3 regions of the Actimicrobium sp. CCC2.4 genome follow, and region 3 is predicted to be linked to each of the others. Evidence: predicted binding sites of a transcription regulator. Region 3 holds the regulator's gene; each other region holds the start of a gene.
The links. The regulator sigma-54, encoded in region 3, starts transcription at its own class of promoters, with help from an activator protein. The targets are predictions, from matches to a motif close to TGGCANGNAANCTGCTTT.
Positions count from the first base shown of each region.

Region 1: a site for sigma-54 is predicted at 3,406-3,423, ahead of RHM62_RS18705 (nitrate/nitrite transporter). Genes of this name have one in related genera too.
Region 2: a site for sigma-54 is predicted at 3,611-3,628, ahead of RHM62_RS02535 (TorF family putative porin). Genes of this name have one in related genera too.

Region 1 is NZ_CP133777.1:4,074,643-4,082,438, forward strand. It holds gene RHM62_RS18690 (molybdopterin-dependent oxidoreductase) at 1-418, opposite strand, end outside; gene nirD (nitrite reductase small subunit NirD) at 415-744, opposite strand; gene nirB (nitrite reductase large subunit NirB) at 765-3,200, opposite strand; gene RHM62_RS18705 (nitrate/nitrite transporter) at 3,460-4,674, shown strand; gene RHM62_RS18710 (bifunctional protein-serine/threonine kinase/phosphatase) at 4,676-6,376, shown strand; gene RHM62_RS18715 (NAD-dependent succinate-semialdehyde dehydrogenase) at 6,483-7,796, shown strand, end outside.
Region 2 is NZ_CP133777.1:533,248-541,043, reverse strand. It holds gene gshA (glutamate--cysteine ligase) at 1-684, opposite strand, end outside; gene RHM62_RS02545 (ammonium transporter) at 907-2,454, opposite strand; gene RHM62_RS02540 (P-II family nitrogen regulator) at 2,465-2,803, opposite strand; gene RHM62_RS02535 (TorF family putative porin) at 2,816-3,547, opposite strand; gene RHM62_RS02530 (accessory factor UbiK family protein) at 3,781-4,026, shown strand; gene RHM62_RS02525 (YifB family Mg chelatase-like AAA ATPase) at 4,180-5,703, shown strand; gene RHM62_RS02520 (hypothetical protein) at 5,794-6,321, shown strand; gene RHM62_RS02515 (DUF1840 domain-containing protein) at 6,442-6,786, shown strand; gene RHM62_RS02510 (GNAT family N-acetyltransferase) at 6,872-7,354, opposite strand; gene RHM62_RS02505 (ATP-dependent Clp protease proteolytic subunit) at 7,499-7,796, shown strand, end outside.
Region 3 is NZ_CP133777.1:79,176-86,971, forward strand. It holds gene RHM62_RS00400 (cation:proton antiporter) at 1-1,259, opposite strand, end outside; gene RHM62_RS00405 (KpsF/GutQ family sugar-phosphate isomerase) at 1,354-2,403, shown strand; gene RHM62_RS00410 (HAD family hydrolase) at 2,403-2,939, shown strand; gene lptC (LPS export ABC transporter periplasmic protein LptC) at 2,936-3,532, shown strand; gene lptA (lipopolysaccharide transport periplasmic protein LptA) at 3,577-4,131, shown strand; gene lptB (LPS export ABC transporter ATP-binding protein) at 4,140-4,913, shown strand; gene RHM62_RS00430 (RNA polymerase factor sigma-54) at 4,926-6,407, shown strand; gene hpf (ribosome hibernation-promoting factor, HPF/YfiA family) at 6,515-6,871, shown strand; gene RHM62_RS00440 (enoyl-CoA hydratase/isomerase family protein) at 6,973-7,796, shown strand, end outside.

The sequences.
Region 1 (7,796 bases), 160 kb from region 3:
TGGTGCCGATCAGGCCCTTGGCGAGCTTGTTGAAGACGTAGTAATCCTCGGTCAGCAACTGGCCGGAGATGTAGAAACCGACGCTGTCGGGACCATGCGTGCGGATCGTGTCAGCAAATTTTTGCGCCATCGCATCGAGCGTCGCATCCCAGCTGGCAGCGGTGCGCGGCAGGCTGCGGTCGCTGCGCATTTCGGGCACCAGCGCGCGCGCCTGTTGCTGCAGCAGCGGTTGCGCACTGAGCGCTAGCGTGCTGCCCTTGGTGCACAAGCGGCCGAAGTTGGCCGGGTGATCGGGGTCGCCGCGCACGCCGGTAATTTGCGTGCCGGTGGTCTCGATCAGGACGCCGCAACCGACGCCGCAATAGCAGCAGGTTGACTTGATCTCGCGGCGCTCGCCGGCGATGAGGGGTTCACTCATGCAGCAGCCAGCTCCTGCAAGTCGAGCGCCACGTCGCCATTGTCGATGCGCACGCTGAAGGTTTGCGTGCAGCCTTCGTCGGGCGCCAGCGCGCAGCCGGAAGCCAGTTCGATGTTCCAGTTATGCAGCGGACAAGCGACCTTTTCGCCGAACACGATGCCTTGTGACAGCGGCCCGCCCTTGTGCGGACACTTGTCGAGCAGCGCAAAAATCTTGTCTTCGGTATTGCGAAAAATCGCGACCGGCACCTTGCCGCCGCGCTGCACGATGCGCGAACCGAGGACCGGAATATCGTCGACCCGGCAAATGACTTTCCATTGATTCATGAGAGGGTTCCTGTTCGGGTTCAGACGGTCAGCGGCGCAAACTGGCGCACATCGACCTGGGCTTGTTCGGGTTGGTGCCACGGATCGGGCTGGCCGTCGAGCGAGAAGAGCAGGCGCTCGTAGAGCTCCTTGCGATTGACGTGGTCCTCGATCATGCGCTGCTTGACGTAGTCCAGGCCGACCCGCGCCAGATAGTGCACGGTGCGCTCGAGGTACCAGCCTTCTTCGCGATACAGCTGCAGGAACGCACCGGTATATTCGAGTACTTCGTCATGCGTTTTCAGCTTGACCAGGAACTGCGCGACTTCGGTCTTGATGCCGCCGTTGCCGCCGACATAAATCTCCCAGCCCGAATCGACCCCGATCACGCCAACGTCCTTGATGCCGGATTCGGCGCAATTGCGCGGGCAACCGGAGACCGCCAGCTTGACCTTGTGCGGCGCATACATCAGTGCCAGCTGGCGTTCCAGCTGCTGGCCCATCAGCGTCGAATTCTGTGTGCCGAAGCGGCACCATTCGGAACCGACGCAGGTCTTCACGGTACGCAAACCTTTCGCATAGGCGAGACCGGACGGCATGCCGAGATCGCTCCAGACTTCACGCAAATCTTCTTTTTTTACGCCGAGCAAATCGATACGCTGACCACCGGTGACCTTCACAGTCGGGATCTTGAACTTGTCGACCACGTCGGCAATACGGCGCAGTTCGGACGCATTGGTTTCGCCGCCCCACATGCGCGGGATCACCGAGAACGTGCCGTCTTTCTGGATGTTGGCGTGCGCGCGCTCGTTGATGTAGCGCGATTGTGGATCGTCCTTGGCTTCATGCGGCCAGGTCGACAACAGGTAATAGTTCAGTGCCGGCCGGCAGCTCGCGCAACCGTTCGGCGTGCGCCAGTTCATGAAGGCCATCGTGCCGGCGATCGTCAGCAGCTTTTCGGTACGGATTGCGTCGCGTGCTTCCTGATGGGTGTGGTCGGTGCACGAACACATCGGCTTGTTCTTGGTGGCTTGCGAATAATCGCCGCCGGCGGTGAACATCAGGATCTGTTCGACCAGGCCGGTGCACGATCCGCACGAGGCCGAGGCCTTGGTGTGCTTGCGCACATCATCGAGCGTGAACAGGCCTTTTTCCTTGATCGCCTTGACGATGGTGCCTTTGCAGACGCCGTTGCAACCGCAGACTTCGGCGCTGTCCGGCATCGCCGCGGCCTTCGTGAAACCCTCATGGCCGACATCGCCTGGACGGCCCGGATTGGATTCGCCGAACATCAGCGTGTCGCGGATTTCGGTGATGTCCTTGCCTTCGCGCACCAGACTGAAGTACCAGCCGCCGTCGGCGGTATCGCCATACAGGCAGGCACCGATCAGCTTGTCGCCGCGCACCACCAGCTTCTTGTAGACGCCGCCTATCGGGTCCGACAGGATGATTTCTTCGGTGCCCTCGCCGCCCATGAATTCGCCGGCCGAGAACAGGTCGATGCCGGTGACTTTCAATTTGGTCGAGGTGACCGAGCCCTGATAGCGGCCGATGCCGAAATTGCCGAGGTGGTTGGCGCAGACCTTGGCCATCTCGAACAACGGTGCGACCAGGCCATACGCAGTACCGCGATGGTTGACGCATTCGCCGACCGCATAGACACGCGGATCGTAGGTCTGCATCGTGTCACTGACGACGATGCCGCGATTGCAGTACAGGCCGGTGGCTTCGGCCAGCGTGGTATTCGGGCGGATGCCCACCGCCATCACGACCAGCTGCGCCGGCACTTCAGAGCCATCGGTGAAACGGATGACGGTGACATGGCCATCGATACCGATCAGCTCCTTGGTATTTTTACCGAGCAGGAAATGCAGGCCGCGGTCTTCGAGGGATTTTTGCAGCATCTTGCCGGCGACCGGATCGAGCTGGCGTTCCATCAGCCATTCGGGCAGATGCACGACGGTGACATTCATGCCGCGCAACTTCAGGCCGTTGGCTGCTTCAAGGCCGAGCAGGCCGCCGCCGATGACGATCGCATCGGTATGCGTTTCGGAGGCGGCGATCATCGCGTTGGTGTCGTGGATGTCGCGGTAAGAAATCACGCCGGCCAGGTCCTTGCCCGGTACCGGCAACATGAACGGGTTCGAGCCGGTGGCCATCAGCAGGCGGTCGTATTCGGCCGTCGTGCCATCGTCGGCAATCACGAGGCGCTTGACGCGATCGATCTTGACGACCTTCTTGCCGAGGTGCAGCGTGATGTCGTTGTCTTCGTACCAGTCGACATCATTCAACATGATGTCCTTGATGGTCTGCTCGCCGGCCAGCACCGGCGAGAGCAGGATGCGGTTGTAGTTGGCATACGGCTCGGCACCGAACACCGTGATGTCGTAAATATCCGGGGCAATCTTGCGTAGCTCTTCGAGCGTACGCACACCTGCCATTCCGTTCCCGACCATGACCAGCTTGAGCTTCTTCATACTTGTCCTCGAAAAAAATCTTGTCGTCGCCTCGCGACGTGCGTAATCCTCTTTAAGCAAAAGCGGTGCCAGACGAGATTGGCGTCGTCGCACCAGGCACCTCTGGAAAACGCACCCGAATCAGGCGCACCGCCGCACTGTTTGGTGCAAGCGCGATGAATGCACCGTGAAGTCCATGCAAACTGGCCTGACAGCAAATTTTAGATGGCACAGGGCTTGCGTTAGCAGGTCCATCTCCACTCACCGCGGTCCCGCCATCATGCAAAAAACTTCATTCTGGAAAGCCGGGCACACGCCCACGCTGCTGGCTGCTTTTTTCTACTTTGACCTCAGCTTCATGGTCTGGGTCATCCTCGGGCCGCTCGGCGTGCAGATCGCCAAAGACCTTGGCCTGACTGCCGCCCAGAAAGGCTTGATCGTCGCCACCCCGCTGCTGGCCGGCGCGCTGCTGCGCATTGTCATGGGCGTGCTGGTCGATCACCTGAAACCCAAACGCGCCGGCGCCATCGGCCAGGTCATCGTGATTGCCGGTATGGTCTGGGCCTGGCAGGGCCAGCTCGACAGCTACCACAGCATCCTGGCGCTAGGCGTGATCCTCGGCGTCGCCGGTGCCGCCTTTGCGGTGGCCTTGCCGCTGGCCTCGCGCTGGTATCCGCCCGAGCATCAGGGCACCGCACTCGGGATTGCCGGTGCCGGCAATTCGGGTACCGCCTTCGCCGCGCTGTTTGCGCCGACGCTGGCGCTGGCCTTCGGCTGGCAAAACGTGTTCGGCCTGTGCCTGATCCCGCTCGGCATCGCACTGGTGGTGTACATGGTGTTTGCCAAGGATGCGCCGTCGGCACCGCCGCCGAAATCGATGCTCGAATACCTGCAGGTCCTGAAAGACAAGGATGCGTGGTGGTTCATGTTTTTTTACAGCGTGACCTTTGGCGGCTTTTCGGGACTGGCCTCGTCGCTGACGATTTACTTCAATAGCCAGTACGGGCTGTCGCCGGTGACCGCCGGCTACTTCACGGCGGCCTGCGTGTTCGCCGGGTCGATGGTGCGGCCGATGGGTGGTCGGCTGTCGGATCGCATCGGCGGCATCAAGACGCTGTCGATCATGTATGTACTGGCGGCGATCTTCCTGTTCATCGCCAGCCTCGGGCTGGACTCGGCGGTGCCGGCGGTGATCGTGTTCGTCGGTGCGATGCTGGCGCTGGGCACCGGTAATGGCGCGGTGTTCCAGCTGGTGCCGCAGCGCTTTCGCAAGGAAATCGGCGTGATGACCGGACTGGTCGGGATGGCCGGCGGCATCGGCGGTTTTTATCTGGCGTCCAGCCTCGGCTTTTCGAAGCAGATGACCGGCAGCTATCAGATCGGCCTGACGATCTTTGCCGCGCTGGCCGTCATCGCGCTGATCGGCCTGTCGTCGGTAAAAGGCCGCTGGCGCACGACGTGGGGCAGCGCCGCGATGACGACTGCCAGGATCTGAAATGGGACTACGCCTCGCCATCGGTCATGCGACGCAAGCCGGCCCGCGCGCGCGCAATGAGGATTTTGTCGGCGTTGTCACGCCGCGCGAACCGGACCTGCTGACCAAGGGCGTGCTGGCGGCGATTGCCGACGGGGTTTCCGGTCACGACGGCGGGCGCGAAGCGGCCGAGTACACGGTGCGCGGCCTGCTGTCGGATTACTACGCCACGCCGGACACCTGGCCGGTATCGCAAGCGCTGGACCGGGTCCTGACCGCGACCAACAGCTGGGTCCAGCACCAGGGTTCGGTGCGTGCCGAACTGAGCGGCATGGCCACCACGCTAACCTGCGTGGTGCTACGCGGTGGCTTCTATTATTTTGCGCATGTCGGCGACAGCCGCTTGTATCTGCTGCGCGCCGGTGTCCTGACCCGGCTGACCACCGACCATGTCTGGGACAAGCCCGAAATGCAGCATGTGCTAACCCGCGCGATCGGTCTCGATTCGCGGCTGGCGGTCGATCACGGCATGGGCGAGCTGCAGCTGCGCGATGTGCTGCTGCTGGTCACCGACGGCGTCTGGGGCGCGCTGCGCGATCAGGATCTCCGCGACCATTTGTGCGCGCTGGCGCTCGACCAAGCCGATGCGGATACCTGCGCGACAGCACTGGTCCGGGCCGCACTTGACGCAGGCGGCGGCGACAATGCCAGCGCCATGGTGCTGCGGATTGACGCGTTGCCGGAACAGAATTTGCGCGATGCGCTGTCGAGCCTGCACGCGCTGCCGGTACCGCCGCGCTTCAAACCCGGCCAGACCATCGACGGCTACCGGATCGACAGCGTATTGCACGACTCGCGCAGCACGCTGCTGTATCGCGTCACCGACCTGCGCACGCAACGCGCGCTGGTCCTGAAAACCCTGCAACCGAGCTGCGGCAGCGACCCGCAGGAACGCGCCGCCTTTGCCCACGAAGAGTGGCTGGCGCGGCGCGCGGTGGCGCGTTTTTTTGCGCAGGTGATCACGCCCGAACAACGCAGCGCGCTGTATTTCCTGACCACCTGGCACGATGGCAGCACGCTGCAGCAGCAGCTTGACGGTGCCACCCATTTCACGATTCCGGATGTGATTGCGCATGGCACGCGGCTGGTCCGTGCGGCCGGCGCGCTGCACCGGCGCAGCATCCTGCATCGCGACATCAAGCCGGCCAACGTGCACATCGGTAGCGATGGCGAATTGCGCCTGCTTGATTTTGGTGTCGCGCAATCCGGCCTCGATGGCGCGCAGCAAGCCACCTCGCAAGCCGGCACGCCGTCGTATCTCGCGCCGGAACAGTTCGACCAGGCACCGGCGTCGCGCCAGACCGACCTGTATGCGATCGGCGTCACGCTGTACCAGCTGCTGACGCGACGCTATCCGTACGGCGAAATCGAAGCATTCCAGCGCCCGCGTTTTAATGAACCGGTACCACCGACGCGGACCCGTCCCGAGATCCCGCACTGGCTCGAAAACGTCATCCTGAAAGCCGTCGCGCGCGACGCCGGCGCCCGCTTTGAAACCGCTGAAGAATTCCTGCTGGCGCTGGAGCGCGGCGCCACCCGCGCGCTCGACAAGGCCCCGGCGCTGCCGCTGCTGCAGCGCGATCCGCTATCGATCTGGCGCAGCGTGGCGGTGATTTCGGTGGTGCTTAATGTGTTGTTGCTGTATTTGCTGGTGCTGCGCTGACATGCTCTCCATGCTCAGACGGGTCGACTAAGTGCGCCACCGCACGACAATCCCCGATCAATGCGCAGATGATGATGGTCCAATTACTGCAATGTGAAGAGGACCTATGGCCTATCAAAGCACCAATCCCTATGACGGAAAAGTACTGGAACGTTTTACCGAACTCGATGGCGCACAACTCGAAGCCCGGCTGGCACTAGCCGCCAGCTGCTTCACGACCTGGCGCACCACCAGCTTTGCCGAACGCCGCACCGTGCTGGCCCGTGCCGCCACGCTGATGCGCGAACGCCGCGATGAATTCGCGACCCTGATCACCCTCGAAATGGGCAAGTTGATCGACCAGAGCCGCGGCGAAGTCGAGCTCAGTGCCGCGATCCTTGACTACTACGCCAACAACGCCGAAGAATTCCTGGCCACGGAAAAACTACCCGTCAAGACTGGCGAAGCCATCGTCGAAAGCGCGCCGGTCGGCGTGCTGTTCGGCGTCGAGCCATGGAATTATCCTTACTACCAGATCGTCCGTTTTGCTGCGCCTAACCTGATGGCCGGTAACGTCGTGATGGTCAAGCACGCGTCGAACGTGCCGCAATGCGCCCGCGCATTCGAACAACTGATGGCAGAAGCCGGTGCCCCGGCCGGTGCTTACACCAACCTGTACATCTCCAAAGACCAGGTCAGCCAGGTCATCGACGATCCGCGCATCAAGGGCGTGGCACTGACCGGCAGCGAAGGAGCCGGTGCGATCGTCGCGGCACGCGCCGGACAGAACCTGAAAAAAACCACGATGGAACTTGGCGGTAGCGATGCCTTCATCGTGCTCGAAGATGCCGACCTCGACGAGGCCGTCAAGCAAGGTGTGATCGGCCGCATGGGCAATGCCGGCCAGGCCTGCACGGCATCAAAACGCTTCATTGTTGTCGAGTCGCTGGCCGACCGTTTTCTGGCGCAATTCATGGCCGCGCTGGCCGCCTTCAAGCCGGGTGATCCGATTGATCCGAAAACCAACCTGGGACCGCTGTCATCGCAAGAAGCGCTAGACAAGCTGCTCGATCAGGTCAAGCGCGCCGTCGCTGCCGGTGCCAAAGCCGTGGTCGGTGGCGAGCGCGCCGATGTGCCGGGTGCCTTCATGCAACCGACCATCCTGACCGACATTGACAAGACCAACCCGGCCTACAAGGAAGAGTTCTTTGGTCCGGTCGCACTGTTCTTCCGGGTCGCCGATGAAGCCGCCGCGATTGCGCTAGCCAATGATTCGCCGTACGGTCTGGGCGGATCGGTGTTCACGAAAGATATCGAACGCGGCAAGCGGGTCGCCAGCCAGATCGATACCGGCATGGTGTTCATCAACAAGCCGAACATCACAACGCCGGATTTGCCATTTGGCGGCGTCAAGAATTCCGGTTACGGACGCGAGCTGTCG
Region 2 (7,796 bases), 450 kb from region 3:
GTCATTCATCTTGGCGAACTTCTTGACGACATCGTCGTAGGCCGAAAAATGATTGCTCTTGCGACGCACGGCCCAGCCCGCATGCAGCGGCGGCAGCAGGGTCTGTTCATTGAGGTTGTCGAAAATTTCCGGGATACCCGCCGACAGGTCATTGTTGAGCAGTATCGTGCACGGATCGAAGTTCTTCAGACCAAGACGGCGACCGTTGGCTGAACGCTCCAGCGGTTCCAGCGTCAACGTGGTGCCATCGGGCAGGTCGATCGGCGTCGGGCCCGTGATGTCGGGTGAAAACGAGCCGAGACGCACATTCAGGCCGGTCTGGCGGAAAATCTGCATCAGGCGGGCGATGTTTTGCAGGTAGAACGAATTGCGGGTATTGCCTTCCGGGATCAGCAGCAGGTTCCTGGCATCGGGGCAGTATTTCTCGATCGCAGCCATCGCTGCCTGGACGGCCAGCGGCAGCATTTCCGGTGCGAGGTTGTTGAAACCACCCGGATACAAATTGGTATCGACCGGGGCCAGCTTGAAGCCGGCATTGCGCAAATCGACCGAACAATAAAATGGCGGGGTGTGCTCTTGCCATTCGAGGCGGAACCAGCGTTCGATAGCCGGCGTGTTGTTGAGAATTTTCTTTTCGAGATCGAGAAGCGGGCCATTCAGGGCCGTGACGAGATGCGGAACCATTTATGCCTTTGACTGAGCGGTGCAGGGTGCGCCTGCAAGATGGAGCAGATTCTAACGGTTATCGTCGTGCGGGGCTTGCGAGAGCCGGAAACCCGCCCTGAACACAGGTCAGGACAAAACCACTTTTTTAAACCCGGGTACGAAAAAAAGCGCTTCACGGGAAGCGCTTTTTTGTCGTCTGCCAGCACCAGGCGGGCAGACGACATGGACTGCAATAGTGGATCAGGAGTGGTAAGCCGACTCGCCGTGGCTGGAGATATCCAGACCTTCGCGCTCATCTTCTTCCACGACCCGCATGCCGATGATCATGTCGACCAGCTTGTAGGCGATCAGCGATACCACTGCCGACCAGATCACTGTGGTGATCACGCCTTGTGCCTGAATCCAGACCTGACTGGCGATCGAGTAATCCGGCGACATCTTGTTGGCGACGTAGTCATAAATACCTTGACCGCCAAGCGATGGCGCAGCAAACACGCCGGTGAGCAAGGCACCGAGGATACCGCCGACACCATGGACACCAAATACATCGAGTGAATCATCGGCACCCAGCAGGCGCTTGAGACCACTGACACCCCACAGGCAGATCACGCCGGACAACAAACCGATTGCCAGGGCACCCATCGGGCCGACAAAACCGCAGGCTGGCGTAATGGCGACCAGGCCGGCAACCGCACCGGACGCTCCACCGAGCATCGATGGTTTGCCTTTGGTCAGCCATTCGGCAAAGATCCACGAGGCTGCCGCAGCAGCTGTTGCCAGCAACGTGTTGACGAAGGCCAGCACGGCAATGTCATTGGCTTCGAGTGCTGAACCGGCGTTGAAACCGAACCAGCCCACCCACAACAGCGAGGCCCCGATCATGGTCATCGTCAGCGAATGCGGCGCCATCGATTCCTTGCCGTAGCCAACCCGCTTGCCAATCACGTACGCACCGACCAGACCAGCAACAGCGGCGTTGATATGCACCACGGTACCGCCCGCAAAGTCGAGCGCACCTTTTTGCCACAACCAGCCGGCCTTGGCCGACTCGGAAGCCAGCGAAGCAGCGTCCTTGATGCCATCCGGACCAGGCCAGAACCAGACCATGTGCGCAACCGGCAGGTACGAGAAGGTGAACCAGATCACGATGAACATCAGCACCGCAGCGAACTTGGCGCGCTCAGCGAAGGCACCAATGATCAGGCCGCAGGTAATCGCAGCGAAGGTTGCCTGAAACACCACGAAGATAAACTCGGGAATCACGACGCCCTTGCTGAAGGTAGCGGCAGTAGCGAAGGTGCCCTTGACCGGATCAAAGATTCCGTTAAGGAACAGACGATCGAATTTACCAATGAAGGCACCGCCCTCGGTAAAGGCCAGCGAATAGCCATAGATGCACCACAGGACAATGATGACCGCGAAGATCGTGAAGACTTGCATCAGGATCGACAACATGTTCTTCGAGCGCACGAGGCCACCGTAGAACAGCGCCAGGCCGGGGATCGTCATCAGGATGACGAGGCAGGTAGCGACCATCATCCATGCCGTATCACCTTTGTTTGGCACTGGTGCAGCGGCAGCAGGTGCTGCCGGCACGGCCAATTCACCGGCGGCGGGAGCAGCAGCGGTGGCAGCAACCGGAGCAGGTGCGTCAGCGGCAGGAGCCGCGACAACGGCCGCTTCGACCTTGGCCGGGGCTACTTCATCGGCAGCCACGGCGGCAGGTGCGAAGCCGACGGCCAGCAAGAGCGCGCCGGCAGCCAGGAAGCTTGCAAACTGTTTTTTCATGAATAACTCCTTAAAGGGCTTCTTTGCCGGTTTCACCGGTACGGATACGCACGACATGCTGCAGATCGTAGACAAAAATTTTGCCGTCACCGATCTTGCCGGTGCGGGCAGCGGTTTCGATTGCCTCGATTGCGCGGTCGACGATGGCGTCATCCACGGCGGCTTCGATTTTTGTCTTCGGCAGGAAATCAACGACGTATTCGGCACCGCGATACAGCTCGGTGTGCCCCTTCTGACGACCGAAACCCTTGACTTCGGTCACGGTAATGCCTTGAACGCCGATGGCGGACAAAGCCTCGCGGACCTCGTCAAGCTTGAACGGTTTGATGATGGCGGTAATCAGTTTCATGACTGGCCTCGATTAGAAAGTTTTGCTGATGGCAACGACGAGTGCTGTTTTGCCGTTGTCTTTGCCCGAAGGAGTCGAGTAAGCGCCCGTTTTGGCATCGGTACCGATTACTGCCAGGCTGCCGCTGAGGAAGCCGAAGTCTTTCGTCACGCCGACCTTGTAGTCGGTATAACTGAAGCCCGAATTGTTCTTGACCGACTGGTGACCGACATGCAGGTTCAGTACGGTGCCTTCGGCGACGTCGATGTTGGCGCCGATATCGAGGTAGCCGCTATTTTTGCTGTTAGCGAAACCGAACAGGTCGGTGACCGAATGCGAGTACTTGACATAGCCCGGACCGTAGCCGACCTGACCGTAGATCTCAGTTGTGTTGGCGCTAGGGTTGAGCTTGTTCGATGGGTAGACATAGGTCAGTACGCCGACGTCATACGACACGTCTTTGATGATTTCACCGCGCTTGCCGCCATAAATATCGAGTTCGATGTCGCCCTTGCCGCCGGCGTCCTTGATCCACTTGATGGATGAGGCCCATGTACCCACATAGAAACCAGTCGGGTTGTTGACGAAATCCGCCCCGGCCGAGATGGCTGGCTTCAGGCGCGATTGCGAAATGCCGCGATAGCGGTAATCCGATGACAAGGAAGCGTTGAAGCTCAGCTCGTTGTCAGGTTTGGCGTCTTCTGCATGAGCAAAATTACCCATAAAGGTGGCTGCGATGGCCGTAACGAGAAGTAGTTTTTTCATTTTGTTTCCCTGCTTGAAGTTTATGGATAAAAAAGACGGTGCGACTTTGGGTTTCGATCTACATTAGCAGGACTCGTGCCACCCTTTTTTGACATGAAAAAGTGTCTTTTAGGTAAATAACCATTGTCTGCCACGGCAACAATAGCGCGGCTTTTGATTCAACTGCACCAATTTATGGCGCGCCACCGATGGACGCACATTTACGGTGCCTTACTACCCGGAAAGGTAACAACATGGACAAGAGCAATTTTTTTACTGATATGCAAAACAAGATTAGCCAGGCCATTGAGAATTCGCCGGCCAAGGACATCGAAAAGAATGTCAAGGCAATGATGTCCCAGGGATTTTCGAAACTCGACCTGGTCACCCGCGAGGAGTTCGATATCCAGGCCCAGGTGCTGGAAAAAACACGTACCCGCCTCGAGGCGCTTGAACTTCAGGTGACGGCACTCGAAACACAATTGAACAAGCCGGCGTAAATAAGCCGACATCATTATTCGATCCGGGTGGCGCACTCCGCGCTATCCGGCCTGCGTCTGCTGCAGATCAATATTCGTCGTCATTCCTTATTGCAAACTTGCTCGCGATCACATCGATCCGAACCGCTGTTCCAGCAAGAATGCGATCCCCCCATGAGCCTTGCCGTACTCAAAAGCCGTGCCCTGGCCGGCATGCAAGCCCCCCAGGTAACCGTGGAAGTCCATCTTGCCAACGGCTTGCCGGGCTTCATGATCGTCGGATTACCGGAAACCGAGGTCAAGGAATCGCGGGATCGGGTTCGCGCCGCACTCCAAAACGCCCGCTTCGAATTCCCGGCCCGACGCATCACCGTCAATCTCGCCCCCGCTGACCTGCCCAAGGAATCAGGCCGGTTTGACTTGCCGATTGCACTCGGTATCCTGGCCGCATCCGGACAGATGCCGGCGGGTGAACTGGATGATTACGAGTTTGCAGGCGAACTGTCTTTGTCCGGCGAACTGCGACCGGTACGCGGGGCCCTCGCGATGACCTTTGCAATGCATCGCGGCGACGATCCGGGCCGCGCGCGACGCGGATTCATCCTGCCGCGCGCCAGCGCCGATGAAGCCGCGCTGGTCAAGGATGCCCTGATCTATCCGGCCAACTCGCTGCTGGAAGTCTGCGCGCACTTCGCGGCCGCCGACGGCAATAGCCGGCTAGCCCGTCACCATTGCAAGGCGGAACCGGTTCTCGATGTCTATCCTGATTTTGCCGATGTCAAAGGACAGTTGCAGGCCAAGCGCGGGCTCGAAATTGCCGCAGCAGGAAATCACAGCGCCCTACTGATTGGCCCGCCCGGCACCGGCAAATCGATGCTGGCCGCGCGTTTCGCCGGCATCCTGCCACCGATGACCGACGACGAAGCACTTGAATCGGCCGCCGTGCAATCACTGTCTGGCGGATTCACGGCTACCCGCTGGAAAGTACGACCGTTCCGCTCGCCGCATCACACGGCGTCTGGCGTGGCACTGGTGGGCGGCGGCGGCACGCCCCGTCCGGGCGAGATTTCGCTGGCCCATCGTGGCGTCCTGTTCCTCGACGAATTACCGGAATTTGATCGCCGCGTCCTCGAGGTCTTGCGCGAGCCGCTGGAATCAGGCCGCATTACGATTTCACGGGCCGCGCGACAAGCCGACTTTCCGGCACGTTTTCAGCTCATCGCCGCAATGAATCCCTGTCCTTGCGGCTATACCGGCCACCCTTCCGGCCAGTGCCGCTGCACGCCAGACAATGTTGCACGCTATCAAAGCCGGATTTCCGGGCCGCTGCTTGACCGCATCGATATGCAAATCGTTGTCGCCGCGCTGCCGCATGCAGACCTGCTGAAGGCCGCAGGTGGCGAGGCCTCGGCCGTCATTGCGCTCCGTGTCAAGGGTGCCTTCGACCGCCAACACCTGAGGGCGGGCAAGACCAATAATTTGCTGTCAACGAGCGAAGTCGATCTCCACTGCCAGCCCGAGACAGCCGCTGCCGAGCTGTTGCATGCGGCGATGCTGCGACTGAACTGGTCAGCACGCTCTTACCATCGCGTGCTCAAGGTTGCACGCACGATTGCCGATCTTGCTGGAGCCGTTCAGATCGGGTCCCAACATGTCGGCGAGGCCATCCAGTACCGCCGCGGCTTGCGCGAGCAATGACCCGCGCTGACCATGCCGCTTTTACCGGACGCATACCGGGCAGGGTCCAACTCCTCCATGCCGGCGTGCGGCCCTGTTACCATGCTCGCCATGAAAATCCTCCACCCGAACTCCGTGAAATACGTCGCCACCCTCTTGCTGATGACTCTGCTGACGCTGATGGCGGGCTGCACGCCCAGCCATGACTGGCGGGAAGTCCGTGGTAGCGATGGGGCATTTTCGATACTGATGCCGGCCAAGCCTGCAACGCTGACGCGGCAGATTGATCTTGATGGTGTCAAGGTATCCATGAGCATGATGGCTGCCGAAATCGATAACGTCACGTACGCGGTCGGCAGCGTCGAACTGGCCGATGACAGTGCGGCAAAAATAGCGCTGCTGGCAATGAAAACCGCAATGGTCAGGAATATCAGCGGCACCGTCCTGCGCGAAAAATCTGCGGGAAGCACCATCGACCTGGAAGCCCGCGGAGCGCCAACCGGAGGCGCGCCACGCCTGCTCATCGCGCGCTTCGTCAGCAATAACAAACGGGCCTATCAGGTCATCGTTACCGGCCCTGAAAAAGCCATTGCCCGTGAACAGGTCGACACTTTCATGACGTCCTTTAAGCTGCCATGAGATCCTGCGAACCGAAAACAAATCAATAAGCGACCCGGCACACAGCGTCGTCGCCACAGTAACGCTACACTGCGTCAGCCAGATGTCGGCCTCACTAACATCAAAAACAGGGAATACGCCATGCTCGTTACTTTCAAATCCAAAGCCGCAGGCGAAGTCACCATGTATCAGGTGCACGCGCGCCGCCTGCTCGACCTGCTGCATAAAGATGTCGCACGCGGTGTTATCACTGCCGAAGAAACCGGCCATGCGCTGGCTGTTCTCGAAGCACAGGTCGCAGCCAGCCGCCTGCATCCAGCCTCTGATGAACTCGAACATGATGTGCGTGCGCATCATGGCGATGATGGTGACGACAATGGGCACGAGCCGACAACGGCAGTCACCTTTTCGGCACGCGCCTATCCGTTGATGGAAATGCTGCGCGCGGCCCATGCTGGCAAAAACGATATTTTGTGGGGAGTTTGACGCCTGGCTTCACACTCCGTAACGCTCACGTCGGACAGGATGGCCCGGCTGCACTGCGCGCCCGGCCAGCCTGGTCAGATTTTTATCATGGCACCAGCGCCTTGGTCATGATGTGCGACTGCATGCCGAAACCCGCTGCGTCATAGAAGCCGATCGCTGCACCGTTGGCATCAAACACTTCCAGCCGGATTTCTTCGGCAGCCTTGCCCCTCGCCCACCGCTCGTTTTCGTCGAGCAACAGCTTGCCAATCCCTTGCCCCTGCAGGGAGGCCGTCACAACGACAGTGCCAATATGGCAGACCGCCCGTGACCGCAGGAACGGTGTTTCTGCAGGCAACAACATCCGGGCGCGCAGCAACCCCACCACCCGCTGTTCCCGCACCGCCAGTAGCAAGATGCCCTCGCCATCGTCAATCGCGACACGCCAGAAGTCCGCATCGCGTTCGATGCCGGGCGGAGCAGAAAAAACATGGGGACTATGGGCGTAGTGCTGCGAGTTGATTTCTTCTGCCAGGCAGCAAATTGCAGCATGGTCGCTGTGGGTTGCTCGTCGGATATCAGTCAACATGCCTATCTTCTTTCTTCAGAAAAACGTTCTTGAGCATACACGCGCAGCGGCCTCCTGATTAGCCCTCCTGTGTGCGGCAACACACACTCGTCACCACTACCTTCAGAGAATATCGGGGCATGACATCCGCTTGCAGGAAACGGCATGATTGACAATAAACACACACACCGTGGCGATGGCTACTTCACCCTGGCCGGCGATATCAACAGCGACATGGTCAGGCGGGTTTTTGACGCCCTCGGGAAAATGACAGCCGACGGTATCGGTACTGCCCACATCCTGCTGCAGTCGAACGGCGGTTACGTCAGCGACGGCATTTGCCTCTACAACACATTGCGTAATGCCCCGCTGGAGCTGGTGATGTACAACGGCGGTGCGGTTGCCTCGATTGCCGTCACCGTATTTCTGGCAGGTCAACGCCGGATCGCCAGCGATACCGCGC
Region 3 (7,796 bases):
GCGATGATCACGTGTTTCTGGGTCGTCATCGTGCGACTGGCAATCTGCGTCAGCGCGACCGATTGCATCATCCATTCATTGGCCGACAGCTTCATGACAATGGCATCGGCATTGGCCAGAATGAAGGGCGCTATGAGCATCGACAGCACCATCGAGGCGAGGATCAGCTGCACGATGAACGGATCGATCAGCTGCAAACCACCGACCTGATTGAGCAGCACAAAACCGAATTCGCCGGCCTGCGCCAGGGCCAGACCGGTGCGCAGCGCAATCCCGGTACTGGCGCCGAACAGCCGCGCCAGGGCGGTGATCAGGACAAACTTCAGCAGCACCGGTGCGGCCAGCAGCAACAGCACCAGCCACCAGTTCTCGATGACCAGCCGGATATTGAGCAGCATGCCGATAGTGATGAAGAACAGTCCGAGCAGCACGTCGCGAAACGGCTTGATGTCTTCTTCGACCTGATGCTTGTATTCGGTCTCCGAGATCAGCATGCCGGCGACGAAGGCGCCCAGCGCCAGCGACAGGCCGGCCTGCTCGGTGATCCATGCGGCACCCAGCGTAATGAGCAGCAGGTTGAGCATGAACAATTCCTGCGAACGCCGCTGGACCACAATGCGAAACCAGCTGCGCATGAGCTTCTGGCCGATCACCAGCAACAGCACCAGTACGCCGACGGCTTTCAGTGCGGCCCAGCCGAGTGTCACGGCAATGTCCTGCGGCGCCTTGGCCAGCGCCGGCACCAGAATCAGCAGCGGCACCAGCGCCAGGTCCTGGAATAGCAGGATGCTGATGATGCGACGGCCATGTTCGCTTTCGAGCTCGAGCCGCTCGGTCAGCAGTTTCGAGACGATGGCCGTCGACGACATCGCCAGCGCTCCGCCCAGCGCGAACGCCGCGCCCCAGCTGATGTCGGCGACCTGCGGCAGCAAGCGCGCCGCGCCCCAGCTGCACAGCATGGTGGCCAGAATGGTCAGCAGTACTTGCGCCATGCCGAGGCCGAACACGGTACGACGCATGGCAAACAGTTTGGGCAGCGAGAATTCGAGGCCGATCGAAAACATCAGGAACACGACGCCGAATTCAGCCAGCGTGTGGGTGGTGGCGGTATCCTCGGCCCAGCCCAGTGCGTGCGGACCGATGGCAATGCCGACCGCCAGGTAACCCAGCATCGGTGGCAAATGCAGCATGCGAAAGGCGACCACGCCGAGCACGGCAGCACCGAGTAACAGTAAGGTGAGTTCAAGCGCTGAGTGCATGACGGGGCGAAAGATCCTTTAATCCGGCGCAAGACAAGTTTTTAGTTGTCGCTGGCAGAATTTTTGCTTTAGTAATTCGTTTATACTTTCCGGCATGAGTGTACCCCAACAAAAATCCGTTTCCGACGCCGTCACAGTCCCCTTCACTGCCGAGCGTGCGGCACGTGCCCTGCTCCTCGCCCGCGAGACCCTGCAAATCGAAGCCGATGCCTTGCTGACCCTGAAAGCACGCCTGTCCGACCCCGTCAGCAACAGCGCCGCTTGCTTTGCCAAAGCAGTCGGACTATTGCTCGATTGTACCGGTCGCGTGGTGGTATCGGGCATCGGCAAGTCCGGTCATATCGCACGCAAGATTGCTGCGACACTGGCTTCGACCGGCACCCCTTCTTTGTTCGTGCATCCGGCCGAAGCGGCCCATGGCGATCTTGGCATGATCGGTCCGCAGGATGTGTTCGTGGCCATTTCCAATTCCGGCGAAACCGCCGAGCTGATGGCCATCGTGCCCAGCATCAAACGCATGGGTGCGATCCTGGTCACGATGACTGGCAACGATGACTCCAGCCTGGCGCGGCTCGCGAGCGTGCATCTGAATGTCGCTGTCGACAAGGAAGCCTGCCCGCTCAATCTTGCCCCCACCACCAGCACAACGGCGGCGCTCGCGCTCGGCGATGCACTGGCCGTGGCACTGCTGGATGCGCGCGGCTTTCGCGCCGAAGACTTTGCCCGCTCGCATCCGGGCGGCGCACTGGGCCGGCGCTTGCTGACCCACGTGCGCGACGTGATGCGCAGCGGCGGCGAAATCCCGGCAGTGCTGGCCACCGTGTCGCTGTCGCAGGCACTGGCCGAAATGACCCGCAAGGGCATGGCCATGACGGCTATCGTGGACGAGTCATTCCGCCCGATTGGCGTCTTCACCGATGGTGACTTGCGCCGTCTGATCGAACACGTACAGGACTTCACACGCTTGACGGTGGCCGACGTGATGCACCCCGATCCGCGCACCATAGCTCCCGACCAGCTGGCCGTCGATGCGGTGCAAGTGATGGAAGAACTGCGCATCAATCAGTTGCTGGTCGCCGATGCGTCCGGCATGCTCGTCGGTGCGCTGCACATCCATGACCTGACCCGCGCCAAGGTGATCTGATGACCGACCAGTTACAGGATGTCATTACACGCGCTGCCCGGGTCCGGCTGATGATTTTCGACGTCGATGGCGTACTGACCGACGGCAGCCTGCACTTTGGTGCCGACGGCGAGCTCATCAAGACCTTCAATGTGCTCGATGGCCAGGGCATCCGGCTGCTGCAGCAATCGGGCGTCGCCACGGCGATCATCAGCGCGCGCCAGTCGCCGCTGGTACAGCGCCGTGCCGGCGACCTCGGCATCACGCATGTGTTCCAAGGCAGTCACGACAAGCGCGCGAGCTTCGAGCAACTGCTGGCGCAGACCGGCTTCACGGCCGACCAGTGCGGCTTCATTGGTGATGACGTCATCGACCTGCCTATCCTGTTGCGTGCCGGCTTTGCCGCCAGCGTACCGAATGGCCATGCCGAGGTACGCCGGCGCGTGCATTTTGTCACCACCGCGCAAGGCGGTCGCGGCGCAGTACGTGAACTGTGCGACCTGATCCTGAGCGCCCAGGGCAACTACGAGGCGGCACTGGCACCGTATCTGTCATGAGCGCAGTGCGTTCCGCCAACCGCTTCCGGCTCGGGTTCCTGATCGCGCTGAGCGTGGCACTGGCACTCGGCAGTTTCTGGGTTCTCGAAGTGATCCGCAAAAGCGGCGGTAACGATGCACCTGACGCGCCGCGCGTCGCTCCCGACTACTACGTGAAAAATTTTACCTTTGTCCGGATGGCCAAAAACCGCACGGCACGCTACAACATTTCCGGTGACGTGCTGACCCATTTGCCGATGGACGACTCGTATGAAATCACCAAGCCGGTGATCTACAACCTGTCGAATAACCGGCCAACGATGGTGATGCGTTCCGAACGTGCACTGGTCAACAGCGACAACAGCGAAGTACAAATGATTGATAACGTGGATGTCGACCGGCCCGCGTCCGGCTCCATCCAGCGCTTTCATCTCAAGTCCGCCTATCTGCTGCTGTTGCCTGATGACGATGTGATGAAAACCGATACGCCCGTTGAAATGCTGATGGGTACCACCATACTGAACGGCACCGGCATGGTCGCCAACAACGCCACCCGCCAGCTCGATTTGGCCCATCGCGTGCACGGCGTATTCGCGCCGGCCGTAGCGCGATGAGCTACTGTGCATGACCTCTTACGCTGCCTCTACCAGGAATTTTCATGAAACCGTTTTTTTTCGCTTTTCTGTTCATGTTCAACGCGGCCTTCGTGCCGGCGGTGCATGCCGAAAAAGCTGACTCCAACAAACCCACTGTCGTCGACGCCAACCAAATGGCCTACGACGACGTCAAGCAGGTCAATACCTTCACCGGTGACGTCGTGGTCGTGCGCGGCACGCTGCTCATGAAAGCCGCACGCGTGGTCGTTGTGCAAGACCCGGCCGGTTATCAGTTCGCCACCTTATATGCTGCACCTGGCAGCCTGGCCAGCTTTCGACAGAAGCGTGATGGCGGCGAGAATCTGTGGATAGAAGGCGAAGCCGAACGTATTGAATACGATGGCAAGACCGAACTGGTGAAGTTGTTTTCGAAGGCAAAGATGCGCCGTCTCGATGGCAAGACGCCGACGGACGAAGTCGAAGGAGAATTCATTTCCTACGATAGCCGCAGCGAATTTTTCTCGGTCAACAACACGCCCGCAGGACAGGACAGCAAGGCCGGTGCCGGACGCATCAAGGCGACGATCCAGCCACGCACACCGGGTGTGCCCAAATGATCAATGCCATGTCGACACCGGTTGACTCCTTCACCAATAGCAGCAGCAAACTGATCGTCACCGGCCTGAAAAAAAGCTACGGAATCCGCCAGGTTGTCAGCGATGTCTCGCTCGATGTGGCCAGCGGCGAAGTGGTCGGCCTGCTCGGGCCGAACGGTGCCGGCAAGACGACGTCGTTCTACATGATCGTCGGCCTGGTGCCATCGGACGCCGGTGAAATCCGTCTGGATGGCATCGATATCTCGCGTCTGCCTATCCATCGACGCGCGGTGCTGGGTCTGTCCTATCTGCCGCAGGAAGCCTCGGTATTTCGCAAGCTGACCGTCGAGGAAAACATCCGCGCCGTGCTGGAACTGCAGCACGATGACCATGGCAAGACGCTGACCAAGTCCGTCATCAATGAACGGCTCGACACCTTGCTGCAGAATTTGCAGATCGATAAGCTGCGCGACAGCCAGGCCATGTCGCTCTCCGGCGGTGAGCGACGCCGCGTAGAGATTGCCCGCGCGCTGGCCAGTAATCCGCGCTTCGTGCTGCTCGATGAACCCTTCGCCGGCGTCGATCCGATTGCCGTGATCGAAATCCAGCGCATCGTGCGCTTCCTGAAAGAACGCGGTATCGGCGTGCTGATCACCGACCACAATGTGCGCGAAACCCTGGGTATCTGCGACCGCGCCTACATCATCAATCAAGGTGCAGTGCTGGCCAGCGGCAAGCCGGATGCGATCATTGCCAATGAATTGGTGCGCCAGGTCTATCTTGGCGAACACTTCCGGATGTAAGCACAAACAAGAATGAAACAATCCCTCCAGCTCCGCACCTCCCAGCATCTTGCGCTGACGCCGCAATTGCAGCAATCGATCCGCCTGTTGCAACTGTCGACGCTGGAACTGCATCAGGAACTGGAGCAAATGCTGACCGATAATCCGCTGCTGGAACGGCTCGACGATCCGCTCGATCACTCGGTCCGTCTGCTGGCGGATGGCGCGCTCGGAGCCGAAGGTATCCGTCAGGAAGGGGCCAGCGAAGACGCCAACGCAGCGCCTTCATCGTCCGAATCGGAAGCCCCCGCGCCGGACCAGAACGATGCCGGCGACGCCACGCCAAGCACCGATGCGGACTGGAGTTTTGATGACGTTGCACGCACCTCGAAAGCGCCGGAAGACGACGATGCCAGGCCGCAGCTCGAAGCACACGAATCCACGCTGCGCGAATTCCTGCTCGAGCAAATGCGCGTCACGGTGCGCAACCCGCGCGATCGCGCGCTGGTCGAATTGATGATCGATGCGCTCAATGACAATGGCTACCTCGACGATACGCTGGAGGCCATGCTCGAGCGCTTGCCGGCCGAACTCGACGTTGAAGCCGAAGAGCTGACCATCGCGCTCAAACTGCTGCAGAGCTTCGATCCGCCCGGCGTCGGCGCCCGCCACGCGGCCGAGTGCCTGGCGCTGCAGATACGGCGTTTTCCCGGCATCGCGATGGTGACCCGGCGCATGGCACTGGTTATCGTCGAGGACTATCTGCCGCTGTTTGCACAGCGCGATTTCAGCAAGCTCAAGAAAGCCCTCGACTGCGATGACGAGGATCTGCGCGAAGCCCAGAGCGTGATCCGCCAGTGCAATCCGCACCCGGGTGCGATCTTCGGCGGCGGCACCTCGGACTACGTGGTGCCGGACGTGATCGTCAAGCGCACCAAGACCGGCTGGCAAGTCATGCTCAACCATGACGTGATGCCACGACTGCGGGTCAATGCCATGTACGCCAACATTCTCAAGCAGAGCAAAGGTGAGGGATCGCTGACGTCGCAGCTGCAGGAAGCCAAGTGGCTGATCAAAAATATGCGCCAGCGATTCGATACGATCCTGCGGGTTGCACAGGCCATCGTCGAGCGTCAGCGGAACTTTTTTTCCCATGGCGCGGTCGCCATGCGCCCCCTTGTCTTGCGTGAGATTGCTGATACACTCGGACTGCACGAGAGCACCATCTCACGTGTGACAACCCAGAAATACATGCTGACCCCGCATGGCATGTTCGAGTTGAAATATTTTTTTGGCAGCCACGTTGCCACCGAAACGGGCGGCGAAGCGTCATCGACGGCAATACGGGCACTCATCAAACAATTGATAGGAGCTGAAGACCCGAAGATTCCATTTTCTGACAGTAAGATCGCAGACATGCTGGGAGAACAGGGTATGGTAGTGGCAAGGCGTACGGTCGCAAAATATCGCGAAGCCCTGAAAATCCCTCCCGTCAACCTGCGCAAGGCCCTGTAGTTTCTGTAGTTTCATTTGTCATGTTGTACTGTCGTTGTGTTCGAAGCTACCCTTCCGTAGCGGGGTCACCTCCGAACCTCCATCGGCATTATTCAAAGGAGCGCTGTATGAATCTCACAATCAGTGGACACCACCTCGAAGTGACACCTGCCATTCGTGAATATGTGCAAAGCAAGCTTGAGCGTATCAAGCGCCATTTCGACCATGTCATTGATATTGCCGTCATCCTGACGGTAGAAAAACTCCCGGAAAAAGAAAAGCGGCAGCGAGCAGAAATCAACCTGCATCTGCGCGGCAAAGACTTGCACGCCGAGAGTATTGCGGAGGATCTTTATGCCGCAATTGATGCGCTGATCGACAAGCTCGATCGCCAGGTCATCAAGTACAAAACCAAATTGCAGGATCATCAGCACGACGCCATCAAACACATCCCTGACCCGGTTGTGATAGCCGCCTCCTCCTGATCGAACCCGCTGCCGGGCAGACCGGCACATTCCATTTAGGGCGCATTGATTGCGCCCTTTTTAATTTCACGCAATTGACTTGTGCACAATCGAATCCGACCATGACCGCTCTCATCCAGACCCAGATCCGCAACGCAACAGGCCACATCACACTGGACCGTCCGAAGGCCCTCAATTCCTTGTCGCTCGCGATGGTGCGCGACCTGACTCACGTGCTGCTCGACTGGCGTGATAACGCCGCCGTCCAGACTGTGATCCTACGCGGCAGCACCGAGAAGGCGTTTTGTGCCGGTGGAGATATCCGCTTTTTTCATCAGGCCGGCGGGTCGACGCCCCAAGGCGGCAGCGCAGCGCTGGATGATTTTTTTACCGAAGAGTATGCACTGAACCACCTGATCCATTTTTATCCGAAACCCTGGATCGCCGTGATGGATGGCATCGTCATGGGGGGTGGCATGGGGCTGGCGCAAAGTGGTCCGCAGAACCGCTTGCGGATCGTCACCGAGCGCACGAAAATGGCCATGCCCGAAGTCAATATCGGCTTGTTCCCAGATGTCGGTGGTAGCTATTTTCTGTCGCGCACACCCGGGCAACTGGGCACGTATCTGGGCGTGAGCGGCGAGATGATAGGCGCTGCCGATGCGCTCTACGCCGGACTGGCCGATGTGTTCCTGCCGGGGGGTGCGCTGGCCGGACTGGAGGCCTTGCTCGATCAGTTTTCAGGTGGCGATGTGCGCGCTGCCATTCGCGCGTATGCCGCACCGTTTGCCAGCCTGTGCGATCCGGCCGGGAGCAAACTGGCGCAGCAGCAGGCGAGCATCGACACGCATTTCCGGTTCGCGTCGGTCACGCAGATTGCTGACTCGCTGGCCGGCGACGACAGTGCGTTCGCTCAGGCGACACTGGCGACGATGCAGAAGCGCTC